DNA from 4 places in the Lentzea sp. CC55 genome. Region 1 is predicted to be linked to each of the others. Evidence: riboswitches for the same ligand, from Rfam matches in the RefSeq annotation. Region 1 holds a riboswitch; each other region holds the start of a gene.

Region 1 (3,202 bases):
GCAGGTCCGGGTCGTGGTAGATCGCGATCGGGTTCTCGCCGAACCCGCGCGGCGGCTGGACGATCACCGCGACGTTGCCCGACCGCAGCGCGGCCAGCACGATCTCGCCGTCCTTCGACCTGCTGTGGTCGACGAACAGCGTGCCCGGCGCGTCGCCCCAGTGCTCCTGCATCGACTCGCGGAAGTCGTCCGGCAGCGTCTCGTAGAACTCGCGGTAGTCGGCCGCGGCGATGCGGATCGGGTTGCTCTCGAACTGCTCCTGCGTGAGCCAGTCGGCGTCCTGGCCACCGGCGGCGATCAGCGCGTGGATCAGCTTGTCGCCGTCGAGCTCGTCGACGCCCGGCAGCTCGTCGCCGATGTCGTAGCCGTGCTCCTTCATGGCCTTGAGCAGCCGCACGGTCGACGCGGGCGTGTCGAGTCCGACGGCGTTGCCGATGCGCGAGTGCTTCGTCGGGTACGCCGACAGCATCACGACGACCTTGCGGTCCCTCGCCGGGATGTGCCTCAACCGGCCGTGGCGGACCGCGATGCCCGCGACGCGCAGCGCCCGTTCCGGGTCGGCCACGTAGACCGTGAGGCCGTCGGAGTCGATCTCCTTGAACGAGAACGGGACCGTGATGATCCGGCCGTCGAACTCCGGGATGGCGACCTGGGTCGCGGTGTCCAAAGGAGACAGTCCGTCGTCGTTGGAGTCCCACGTCTCACGGCTCGACGTGAGGCACAGGCCCTGGAGGATCGGCACGTCGAGCGCCGCCAGCGCACCGACGTCCCACGCCTCGTCGTCGCCCCCGGCCGACGCCTTCGCCGGGTTCGTGCCACCGGCCGCGAGCACCGTCACGACCAGGGCGTCCGCCGCGCGCAGCGTGTCGAGCAGCTCGGGCTCCGCGGTGCGCAGCGAGGAGCAGTAGACGGGCAGCGGCCTGCCGCCCTTGGCCTCGATCGCGTCGCACAGCGCGTGCACGAACGCCGTGTTCCCGGCCACGTGGTGCGCGCGGTAGTAGAGGACCGCGACCGTCGGACCCTCCGCCGGGGTGTTCTCCCGTTCCAGCACGCCCCAGCTCGGGGTGGCGGCGGGCGCCTGGAAGCCGTGACCGGTCAGCAGCACCGTGTCCGACAGGAACTTGTGCAGCTCGGTGAGGTTCGCCGGCCCGCCGTGGGCGAGGTAGAGGTGCGCCTCCGCGCAGACGCCGCCGGGCACCGTCGACAGCTCCATCAGCGCCGCGTCGGGCTGCATCTCACCGCCGAGCACCACGACCGGCAGCCCGCCGGCGAGGAGCCAGTCGAGGCCCTCCTCCCACATCCGGCGCCCACCGAGGATGCGCACGAGCACCAGGTCGACGCCCTCGACGAGCGCGGGCAGGTCCTCGGCCGTGAGCCGTGCGGGGTTGCCGAGGCGGTACTCGGCACCGCTCGCACGCGCCGACAGCAGGTCGGTGTCGGAAGTCGACAGCAGCAGGATCACGCAGGCTCCATCCCTCGTGGGGTCCTCGCCCCAGGTTGCGGGTGACAGGCGAAGCGGAGTTCCTGACTCCCAGCGTGTCCGCTGGTCACAGTGGCGGGACCGCGCCGGATTCACACCGGCTTCCTCCTGTGCTTCGCCGTTCGGGCTCACCCTAACCGGCGGGTTACAGTCCGACCTATGCGTAGTCACCCGGATGCCTGCCCCGGCGCCGTCGAGCTGCACCCCGCGGCCGACGGCGGGCTGGCGCGCATCCGGGTGCCGGGCGGCACTCTTTCCGCTGCTCAGTGGGACGTCGTGCGGGTCGCGGCCGCCGAGCTCGGCTCGGGTTCGATCGAGCTGACCTCGCGGGCGAACCTCCAGATCAGGGGCCTCGCGGACGGGGTGGAACTGGGCTCCCGGCTGCGTGCCGCCGGCCTGCTGCCCTCGTGGTCGCACGAGCGGATGCGCAACATCATCGCGGCACCGCTGGAGGACAACCAGGCGCTGGTCGACGAGCTCGACGCCGCCCTGTGCGCGGACCCGTCGCTGGCCTCGCTGCCGGGCCGGTTCCTGGTCACGGTCGGCGCCTCGGTGAGCGGCCTGGGCGGCGACTTCGGCCTGGTCAGCCAGGGCGACGGCGGGACGGTCCTGCTCCTCGCGGGCCGCGACACCGGCGTCCGCGTGACCGATCCGGTCGACGCCGTGGTGACCGCGGCCCGCCTCTTCGGGTCGCTGCGCGGCACCGCGTGGCGCCTGTCCGAAGTGGACGGCGGTGTGCGGAAGATCACCGAGCACTTCGGCGTCTCGCCGGGTGACCGGTTCAGCCCGGTTGTGACTCCTGTCGCACCTTCACCCGTGACGCCGGGCGTCCCGCTCGGCCGGCTGGACGCGGCGCAACTGCCGGGCGTGCCGCTGCGGCTGACCCCGTGGCGCAGCCTGGTGGTGCCCGCCGGGACCGGCACGTCCGGCTTGATCACCGACCCCGCCTCGCCGTGGCACGGCGTCAGCGCCTGCACCGGCCGCCCCGGCTGTGCCAAGTCGCTGTCCGACGTCCGCGCCGACGCGCGCGCTTGGCTCGGAACCCCGCACGACCGACCGGTCCACTGGTCGGGCTGTGCACGCCGTTGCGGTCGCCCCGCCGGCGATGTGATCGAGTTCGTCGCGACCGGCGACGGCTACGAGGAGATCCGTTGACGCAGTACATCAAGGACGGCGCGGAGATCTACCGCCAGTCCTTCGCCACCATCCGCGCGGAGTCGGACCTCACCAGGTTCCCCGGCGACGTCGCGACAGTGGTCGTCCGCATGATCCACGCCTGCGGCATGACCGATCTGACCGACGACGTGGCGTTCTCGCCGAACGTCGTCCGCGACGCCCGCGAGGCGCTGAACAACGGCGCCCCGATCCTCTGCGACGCCAACATGGTCGCCTCGGGTGTCACGCGCCGCCGCCTGCCGAAGGACAACGAGGTCCTCTGCTACCTGCAGGACCCGCGCACGCCGCACAGGGCGCGGGAAATCGGCAACACCCGCAGTGCCGCGGCGCTCGAGCTGCTCGCGGACCGCTTCGAGGGCGCCGTGATCGCGATCGGCAACGCCCCCACCGCGCTCTTCCACCTCCTCGACCTCCTCGACCGGGGCGCGCCCAGGCCCGCCGCGGTGATCGGCATCCCGGTCGGGTTCATCGGGGCGGCGGAGTCCAAGGAAGCCCTGGCCGCAACGGATCTGGAGCACCTCGTGGTGCTCGGCCGGCGCGGCGGGA
Region 2 (3,202 bases), on a different contig from region 1:
ATCGGAGGAAGTGACACGACAACTGAGACTGATCATGGTGCCACCACCGTGAGATACGTGCAGATACGCAGGTCACACAAGATCGACATATCTCGCTTGGTGCTTCGTGATGCACTCCGAGCTGCTCGGCCAGCCGCCGGATCACCGGCTTCGGATCCGACTCCCGATACAGCCGGACCGCACGAGCCCCTCAGCTCATCGGGGTACTTCCTCGGTGCTGCCACGGACGACTCCCTTCAGGTCCTATCGGACCATGCTTGAAAGTCTCCGAGCTACCGGGGGAACCTCAGAGGGCCAAAGGGCCGTTGGAAGTAGCCGTGCCCCCGCCGGGTGACGGGGGCACGTCACGGCAGCGAGGTGGCTTGTCGGAGCACCCACTGCCAGCCTTCGGTGGCCTACTTCGACGGCGCGATGAGCCCCGAGCCGCCCGCGCGGGCCTGGTCGAACCGGCGGGTGACGTCGGTCCAGTTGACCAGTGACCACAGCTTCTGCACGTAGTCCGGTCGCACGTTGCGGTACTGCAGGTAGTAGGCGTGCTCCCACGCGTCGAACACCAGCACGGGCGTGGTGTTCATGCCGACGTTGCCGTGGTGGTCGTAGACCTGCTCGACGATCAGGCGCTGCGACAGCGGCTCCCACGCCAGCACGCCCCAGCCCGACCCTTGCACCAGCGACGTCGCGGCCGAGAGCTGCTTGGCGAACGCGTCGAACGAGCCGAAGTGCTCGTCGATCGCGGCAGCGAGCTCGCCGTCGGGGCGGTCTCCGCCGTCCGGGCTCAAGTTGTCCCAGAACATCGTGTGCAGCACATGCCCGGACAGGTTGAAGGCGAAGGTCTTCTCCAAGCCGACGATGCCGGTGAAGTCCTCCTTCTCCCGGGTTTCGGCAAGCCGTTCCAGGCTGTCGTTCGCGCCCTTGACGTAGGCGGCGTGGTGCTTGCTGTGGTGCAGCTCAAGGATCTCGCCGGTGATCGCGGGCTCAAGCGCCGCGTAATCGTAGGGCAGATCCGGCAGCACGTACTGGCTCATGGGGGCTTCTCCGAGAACTCCGTGGGGTCTATCGCCACTCTTTCGCAAGAGCCATAGATTTGCAACAGACTGATCGTGAGGTGGGGTGGAGGAGTGCTTCGCGGGAATCACGGACGGGTCCGTGGCGCGCCTCGCTATCCCGAGCACCCAGGATCATTCAGGCGCGTGTCCAGGTCATTGGTGCTGTCCACGGGCGGCCGACTGCCGGCGAGCCTCTTGACCTGATGGTGAATCCGGATCATCGGGAGCTGTAGCTGGGAGCGTGTCGCTCGGTCAGTTGGTCGACCCGCACCCGCTGGCCTGGTACGCCCACATCGCCTGTCCGTGGCTCGCGCACGCCGGGCTGGCCGTCACCAGGTCTGCTGGTCCAACAGGGGAATTGGCGTCAGTGAACAAGGCATGATGATCTGACGACGTCGATCCGCTGTTCACTGATCAAGCCGGTGCGAACGCACTTGGGCGCGACGGTGCGGCTCAGGGGAGTGCGGGCACAGCTCGGCCATCGCTGGAGTGATCGTTCGGGTGCTGCCCAAGCGAATAACACGCCCACTAGATGTAGTTGCAGATCACTCGACTCCGCCCATGTAGTGTGCCGCAGAGCTGGTTCGGCCGATCATCCAGATCGGTCGTCGCAAGAGGGAACCCGGTGTGAGTCCGGGACTGCCCCGCAGCGGTGAACGGGAACGAAAGCCGTCAGAAGCACTGGACGTGAACGTCTGGGAAGCGACGGCCGGTAGGAGCCGACAGGCGTGCCCGCGAGTCCGAAGACCTGCCAGCGCCCCGCACGCTTCGACGCGTGCGGGTGTCCGAGGCCCCGAGGGAGGGCGGGAGGACGTGGCGGTCGCGCGCGCCCGTTCGCTCCTCGCTGTCCTCGTGGCCACCTGAGCTCGCGAGGAGAGAGCTATGACGGCGGTCGACACAGTCGCCACCACGATGCGCGTCAAGAAACGCAATGGTTCACTCGAACCGGTCGACCTGAACAAGATCGTGCGCGCGGTCGAGCGCTGCGCGGTCGGTCTGCACGACGTCGACCCGTTGCGGGTCGCCACCAAGACGATCAGCGGCCTCTACGACGGCGCCACCACCGAGGAGCTGGACCGGCTGTCGATCCAGACCGCCGCGGCGCTCGTGTCGGAAGAGCCCGAGTACTCCAAGCTGGCCGCTGGTCTGCTTGCGGCGTTCATCGAGAAGGAAGTGCACCGGCAGGGCGTGCAGTCCTTCAGTCAGAGCGTTGCCCTCGGCCACGCGGAGGGCCTGATCGGTGACGCGACCGCGAAGTTCGCGGCCGCCAACGCCCGCGAGCTCGACAACGCGATCGACCTCGAGGGTGATCGGCGGTTCGAGTACTTCGGTCTGCGCACCGTCTACGACCGCTACCTGCTGCGCCACCCCGCGAAGCGCTCGGTGATCGAGCAGCCGCAGTACTGGCTGCTGCGCGTCGCCTGCGGTCTCTCGCACACCGCCGCCGAGGCCATCGACTTCTACCGGCTGATGTCGTCGCTGGCGTACCTGCCCAGCTCGCCGACCCTGTTCAACTCCGGCACGGTGCACACCCAGATGTCCTCGTGCTACCTGCTCGACTCGCCGCGCGACGAGTTGGAGTCGATCTACGACCGGTACAAGCAGATCGCCCGGCTGTCGAAGTTCGCCGGTGGCATCGGCGTGCAATGGTCCCGAGTCCGGTCACGTGGTGCGTTGATCCGCGGCACGAACGGCCACTCCAACGGTATCGTGCCGTGGCTGCGCACGCTTGACGCGTCGGTCTCGGCGGTCAACCAGGGCGGCCGCCGCAAGGGCGCTGCCTGCGTCTACCTGGAGACGTGGCACCCGGACATCGAGGAGTTCCTCGAGCTGCGCGACAACACCGGCGAGGACGCCCGCCGCACGCACAACCTCAACCTGGCCAACTGGATCCCCGACGAGTTCATGCGCCGCGTCGAGGCTGACCAGGACTGGTCGCTGTTCGACCCGGACGAGGTCCCGGAGCTGGTCGACCTGTGGGGTGACGAATTCGACCGCGCCTACCGCGGCGCTGAAGAGGCCGGCCGGGCTGTGCGCACGGTCAAGGCTCGTGACCTCTATGGACGGATGATCCGCACGCTCGCCCAGACCGGCAACGGCTGGATGACGTTCAAGGATACGGCGAACCGCATGTGCAACCAGACCGCCGAACCGGG
Region 3 (3,202 bases), on a different contig from region 1:
GTCGCCGCGGAAGACCCCGCCGACGTCGAGGAGTACTTCAAACTCGGCTACCGCGGTGCGCGGTACTCGTTCGGCTACGGCGCCTGCCCCGGCATGGAGGACCGCCGGCGCGTCGTCGAGCTGCTCGACCCGGCGCGCATCGGGGTCTCGCTGTCCGAGGAACTCCAGCTCCACCCGGAACAGTCCACCGACGCCTTCGTGGCGCACCACCCGGAGGCGAAGTACTTCAATGTCTGACCCGCAAGCGGTCCTGTGGGACATGGACGGCACGCTGCTGGACTCCGAGAAGCTGTGGGACATCCCGCTCTACGAGTACGCGGAGAAACTGGGCGGCGTGCTGTCGCCGGAGACCCGCGAACGCATGGTCGGCAGCAACGTCCCCACCACCATGCGCCTGCTGTTCGCCGACGTCGGCATCGAGCCGACCGACGCCGACATGGCCGACGGCGCCGCGTGGATCTCGCGCCGCACCGAGGAGGTCTTCCGCGCCGGCCTGCCGTGGCGGCCGGGCGCCCAGGAGGCGCTGAAGGCCGTGCGCGCGTCCGGTGTGCCGATGGCGCTGGTGACGTCCACCGAGCGTTCGCTGACCGAGGTCGCGCTGGACACGATCGGCCGCGACCTGTTCGACGTGACGGTGTGCGGCGACGAGGTGGACGGCCTGAACAAGCCGCTGCCCGAGCCGTACCTGAAGGCCGCGCGGCTGCTGGGCGTCGATCCGGCGCGGTGCGTGGCGGTCGAGGACTCGCCCACGGGCGTCGCGGCGGCGGTGGCGGCCGGGTGCACCGTGCTGGTGGTGCCGTGCGACGTCGAGGTGCCGGCGGGGGAGAGGCGGGTCTTCCGCGACTCCCTCACCGGCGTCGACCTCGAGGTGCTGCGCGCGCTTTAGCGGTGTGGCGCCGCGGCGGGGGTCCTCGCCCGGCGCGTGGCCGGGTCGACCAGCAGGCCGAACACCACGCCGATGCCGACGTGGAGCGTGGCGAGCTGGGCGAGCGAGCTGAGGCGGAACTGCCACAGCACGGCGACCGGCACGTCCGCGGGGATCGTGTCCGGTGACGCGGGGAACGCGAGCAGCACCACCGCGACGGCCGCGGTGACCGCGAGCAGCACGGCGGTCGTGCGGACCGGCTGCGACTGCTCGCGCAGCCGGTCGGCCAGCAGGCTCGCGCCCCACACGATCACCAGGCCCGCGACCACCACACCGAGGTAGAGCGCGGTGCGGTGGTCCACCGTCCCCGGGTCACCCACGGCGGGCGGGTTGGCCGGGTACTTGAGCCACGGCAGCAGCGCCACGGCGCCGAACACCGCGGCGCCGAGCGCGAAGCTGCGCGTGAACGGCGTGCCGGCGGCGAACCAGCGCTTCGACAGCGCGTAGGCCGTGGCGAACACCAGGCCCACCGCGACGCCGACGATCACCACGCCGAGCATGCCGCCCACGACCTGCGTGCCGCGACCGACCAGCTCCTCACCGCCGTGGGAGTGGCCGTGGCCGTCACCGGAGGGTTCCCGCGCCGCCTCGACCGCGAGCGCGGCGCGGATCGGGATCTCGGTGACCAGGAGCTGCACGAGCGCGGAGGCGACGCCGGCGACGGCGCCGGCCGCGACCCCGCGCAGCGCGAGGGACCTGTACGTCGTCATCTGCTTGATCAGCGGATCAGTGGCACGGGACGCCGAGGGCGTGGCGGCCGTCGTGGAAGAACTCGTGCAGCAGCTCCGAGCTCGCGCCGAGCGCGAGGCCGTTCTCCTGCAGGACCAGGTAGGTGACGATCAGGCCGAGCAGTGAGACGGCGAAGGCCCACTTGGGCACGCGGACGGCGGACAGGCTTGCTGCGGGGCTCGTCATGACGGGCTCCTCCATACCTCGTGGAAGGTCAACTCTCCTTGCGGCGCCGCAGCCGGTCTCCTGACTCCCGGATCAACGCTGCCCCCGCGTCTTCCCAGCCCCTCGCGGGACCAGTGACGTGCTCGGCGGGGATCGCTTCCCGGTCACAGTGGCGAGGACCGCGCCGGATTCACACCGGCTTCCCGTCACTGCGGCGCGTGCACCGTAAGTTCACCGGCCGGTCAGGCACAACCGGCCATAAGAGTTGTTGCGTTCCTCACTTCACGAGCGGACAGTCGCCGCACTTCCCACCTGCGGCGACGCGGTAGTAGAGGCAGCAACTCCTGCGCACGAACCCGACTTCGCCGGGAAAGCTCAGGAATGTGCCGGCCTGTTCGAACGGCGGTGCGCTCATGAGCAGTTCGCCCCGTTCTTCCGCTTCCTCCGCCGTGAGCATCTGTGCGCGCACAACCATTTTCAGCGCACCCGCGATGTTCGACATCGCGTTGCCCCACAACAACCCTCGCGCCACCGGCGTGACCGACTCGATCGCCTCGACCACGGGTTCCAGCGCCTCGGCGGCGGGCGGACCGAGCCGCGGCTCGTCGATGCGGACGCTCAGGCCGTTGACCGGGTGGTGCTGCCACCACAGGTTCTCCGGCCGGACGTCGATCGGGAGGTTCGCGGCCGTGAGCGGGCTGAGCAGCCGCGCGGTGTAGCCGAGGAAGAACAGGCTCGCCGCGACGCGGGGTTCCTCCGCCCGGTACCGGACAGCGATGGCGTCGATGGTGTTCTTGAGCGCCGGGCCCTCCAGGAGCGCCGTTCCCGGCGACCAGGAGTCGTCCGGACGGCCGACGTCGAGCGCGAAGAAGGGGTTGATCCCGCGCACCCGGCGCAGCGCTGCGAGGACCTCCGCGAATTCGGACACGGGAATTCACGCTACCGGGTGTTCATGCAGGACAGATCACGTCCACGGCCTGGGACAGATGCGACCGCGGTGCGGACCGGGGTCCGGGGGATGGGAGGATGTGGAGCCGTGAAGACCTTCGATTCCCTGTTCGCAGAGCTGACCGGACGAGCCGCCACCAAGCCGGAGGGATCCGGCACCGTCGCAGCGCTCGAGGCCGGGGTCCATGCGCAGGGCAAGAAGGTCCTGGAGGAGGCGGGCGAGGTCTGGATCGCCGCCGAGTACGAGTCCGACGAGAAGCTCGCCGAAGAGATCTCGCAGCTGCTGTACCGCCTCCAGGTGCTGATGCTGGGCCGCGGCCTGACCCTCGAAGACGTCTACAAGTACCTCTGACGGAGACCCTCACATGCTGCGCGTAGCAGTCCCGAACAAGGGTGCGCTCGCCGAACGCGCCTCCGCCATGCTCACCGAGGCCG
Region 4 (3,202 bases), on a different contig from region 1:
GTGCTGCCCCGGCTGGGGCTGTACGTCGAACACGCCAAGGTCGTGGCCGCCGCCCTGGACCTGCCCGAACCGCACACCCACCAGTTCGCGCTGCACCTGCCGGGCGACCCGGAGCGGCTGACCGAGGTGAGCGGGTCGTTCCTCGGCGGGTTCTGGCGGGACGGGACGCTCGCCAAGACCGAGATCACGGTGGCGGAGCCCGCGCTGGAGTGGACCGCCGACGAGGTCCGGGAGGCCTGGGCGGAGTTCCGGAGCCTGATCTAGGGCGACGTCGACTGCCATCGCCCGATCGTGTCGCCGAGCCTTCTGCCACGATCAGATCTCGGCGTGATCAGGAGGCAGTTCGACATGACCGCCCACGTGTTCGTGGACGAGCCCAAGGAGAAGGGCTTCCTGGTCACCGCGGCGGCGTTGCTCCCAGGCGATCTGGTCTCCGCACGCCGGACCGTGCGCGGTCTGGTCATGGCCAACCAGCGGAGGATCCACTTCCACAAGGAATCGGATCAGCGCAGGAAACAGATCCTGGACGTGGTGGTGGAGATCGCGCCGGAGGTCACGATCTACGACGGATCGGCGCACGTGCGCAGGCGCCAACGGGATGCATGCCTCGTCCGGCTGGTCTGCGACCTCGCGGTGTCCGGCGCCGGGATGCTGGTGCTCGAACAGGACGATTCCGTCCTCGAAGCCGACAAGAAGCTCCTCTACCGCTGTGTTCGAGATCTCGGGTGTCACGAGACGCTCGTCTACCGGCACCACCGCGCCCACGAGGAACCGCTGCTCGCGTTGCCGGACGCGATCGCCTGGTGCTGGCACCGGGGTGGTCAGTGGAAGAAGCGGTGCAGCCTTTGGTCGCCGCGGTGGAAGTCGTCTGAAACCGCGAAACCCGGCCCACCCACCGTCCGGAAGGCTGCCGGGTCCACTTCGCAGCGCTAGTGCGACTGCGCGGACCCACGATACCGCACTTCTGACGCGACGTCGCTCACCTGGCTGTTGGACCCGGCGGTGCGAAGTGCGACGATGCCGGGGCTGTGAGGGGAGTGCGAGGAAGCCGGTGCGAATCCGGCGCCGTCCCGCGACTGTGACCGGCCCGGCAGGGTCGGGAGTCAGGAACTCGTCCCCCTCTTCACCTGACCGCGGGCGTGGACACCCGAGGAAGGACTTCACCGAGCATGTTCCCCTTTTCGGCTGTCGTCGGACATGACGACCTCCGCCTGGCCCTGCTGCTCAACGCCGTTCACCCCGGCATCGGCGGCGTTCTCGTCCGAGGTGAGAAGGGGACCGCGAAGTCGACGATCGTGCGTGCCCTCGCCGCGCTCCTGCCCGAGCTGGAGGTGTCGGCGCACTGCCGCTTCGGGTGCGTGCCCGGCAGCGCGGACTGCCCCGACGCGCCGCACGAGGGCGTGGAGCGGCGGCGCGCGAAGCTCGTCGAGCTGCCCGTCGGCGCCACCGAGGACCGGCTGGTCGGGTCGCTCGACCTCGAGAAGGCGCTGACCGAGGGCGTGCGGGCGTTCCAGCCCGGGTTGCTGGCGGCGGCGCACCGGGGCGTGCTCTACGTCGACGAGGTCAACCTGCTGCACGACCACCTGGTCGACCTGCTGCTCGACGCCGCCGCGATGGGACGCGCGCACGTCGAGCGCGAAGGCGTGTCGATCTCGCACCCGTCGCAGTTCCTGCTGGTCGGCACCATGAACCCCGAGGAGGGCGAGCTGCGGCCGCAGCTGCTCGACCGGTTCGGGCTGACGGTGGCGGTGAAGGCGGCGCGGGACGTCGGCGTGCGCACCGAGGTCATCCGGCGCCGGCTCTCCTACGAGGCGGACCCGGTGGGGTTCGCGCGGAAGTGGGAGGACGAGGACGCCCTGCTCCGGCAGCGGATTGCCGACGCGCGGCACAGGCTGCCCGCGGTGTCCCTCCCGGACGGTGAGCTGCGCCGGATCGCCGCCGTCTGCGCGGCTTTCGAGGTCGACGGCATGCGCGCGGACCTCGTGGTCGCCCGTGCCGCCACGGCCCACGCGGCGTGGCGGGGCGCCGATCAGGTCGAGGAGCAGGACGTCGAGACCGCGGTCCGGCTCGCGCTGCCGCACCGGCGCCGCCGCGACCCGTTCGACGAGCCCGGCATCGAGGAGCAGCAGCTCGAGGACGCCATGCGGCAGGCGGCCGAGCACGCGGAGGACCCCGGGGAGGGACCGGACGACGACGGGCCGGGTGGTGGTGAGCTGCCCGAACCGCAGGAGGGCCCGAAGGGCGGCGGGAACGCGCCCGGCGACCGTCCGGCACCGGAGCCCGCGCCCGCGTTCAAGGCGCGGCTGCTGGAGGTGCCCGGCGTCGGCGAAGGCGCGCCCGGCAAGCGTTCGAGGGCACGCGCCCGCACCGGCCGGGTCGTGCGTTCGTCCACAGTGGACGGCAATGGGCTGCACCTGGTCGACACGCTCACGAACGCGGCGCCGCACCAGCGGGCCCGCGGCCGCAGCGGACCGGGACTGCTGCTGACGGGCGCCGACCTCCGCAAGGCGGTCAGGGAGGGCAAGGAGTCGAACCTCGTCCTGTTCGTCGTCGACGCCTCCGGCTCGATGGCGGCGCAGAAGCGGATGTCGGCGGTCAGCGGCGCGGTGATCTCGTTGCTGCGCGACGCCTACCAGCGCCGGGACAAGGTCGGCGTGGTCACGTTCCGCGGCAGCCAGGCCGAGGTCGCGCTGCCTCCGACGACCTCCGTGGACGCGGCGGCGACGCGGCTCAAGAAGATGCGCACTGGAGGACGGACCCCGCTCGCGGACGGCCTGCTGAAGGCCCACCGGGTGCTGGAGGTCGAACGGCTGAGGGATCCGCGCAAGCGCCCGCTCGTGGTGCTGCTGACCGACGGGCGCGCCACGTCGTCCGGGCTCGGCGGTGACCCCGCCAAGGACGCGCTCAAGGCCGCCGGGCTGCTGGAGCAGACCGCCGTCGTCGTCGTGGACTGCGAGCAGGGGCACGTCCGCCTCGGGCTCGCCCAGAAGATCGCCGAGGCGCTGCAGGGCACCTGCGTGCGGCTCGACCAGCTGTCCGCCGACCACCTCGCCGGCGTCGTCCGGGCCGCATAAGGAGATCCCGATGCCTCAAGGACAACCCACCGAGGTGCCGAAGGACGGCCTGACCACCCGTCAGCGCCGCAACCGGCCGTTGCTCATGCTCCACACCGGCGAGATGAAGGGGAAGTCGACGTCGGCGT

Evidence for each region. Region 1 has a riboswitch for cobalamin ahead of cobN (cobaltochelatase subunit CobN). Riboswitches for the same ligand answer to the same signal wherever they lie in the genome.
Region 2: another riboswitch for cobalamin. It lies ahead of L6E10_RS33495 (ribonucleoside-diphosphate reductase subunit alpha); the one in region 1 lies ahead of cobN (cobaltochelatase subunit CobN).
Region 3: another riboswitch for cobalamin. It lies ahead of L6E10_RS14535 (CbtB-domain containing protein); the one in region 1 lies ahead of cobN (cobaltochelatase subunit CobN).
Region 4: another riboswitch for cobalamin. It lies ahead of L6E10_RS39510 (putative cobaltochelatase); the one in region 1 lies ahead of cobN (cobaltochelatase subunit CobN).

Annotation. Positions count from the first base shown of each region.
Region 1 is NZ_JAJCXE010000008.1:99,538-102,739, forward strand. Features, by position in the region: gene cobN (cobaltochelatase subunit CobN) at 1-1,462, opposite strand, end outside; cobalamin riboswitch at 1,497-1,631, opposite strand; gene L6E10_RS05500 (hypothetical protein) at 1,640-2,635, shown strand; gene L6E10_RS05505 (precorrin-8X methylmutase) at 2,632-3,202, shown strand, end outside.
Region 2 is NZ_JAJCXE010000054.1:167,956-171,157, reverse strand. Features, by position in the region: gene L6E10_RS33500 (superoxide dismutase) at 396-1,025, opposite strand; cobalamin riboswitch at 1,610-1,817, shown strand; gene L6E10_RS33495 (ribonucleoside-diphosphate reductase subunit alpha) at 1,929-3,202, shown strand, end outside.
Region 3 is NZ_JAJCXE010000019.1:591,471-594,672, forward strand. Features, by position in the region: gene metH (methionine synthase) at 1-237, shown strand, start outside; gene L6E10_RS14525 (HAD family phosphatase) at 230-886, shown strand; gene L6E10_RS14530 (CbtA family protein) at 883-1,635, opposite strand; gene L6E10_RS14535 (CbtB-domain containing protein) at 1,652-1,840, opposite strand; cobalamin riboswitch at 1,894-2,026, opposite strand; gene L6E10_RS14540 ((2Fe-2S)-binding protein) at 2,097-2,747, opposite strand; gene L6E10_RS14545 (phosphoribosyl-ATP diphosphatase) at 2,856-3,119, shown strand; gene hisG (ATP phosphoribosyltransferase) at 3,133-3,202, shown strand, end outside.
Region 4 is NZ_JAJCXE010000057.1:223,224-226,425, forward strand. Features, by position in the region: gene L6E10_RS39500 (low specificity L-threonine aldolase) at 1-264, shown strand, start outside; gene L6E10_RS39505 (hypothetical protein) at 328-933, shown strand; cobalamin riboswitch at 999-1,134, shown strand; gene L6E10_RS39510 (putative cobaltochelatase) at 1,170-3,074, shown strand; gene cobO (cob(I)yrinic acid a,c-diamide adenosyltransferase) at 3,085-3,202, shown strand, end outside.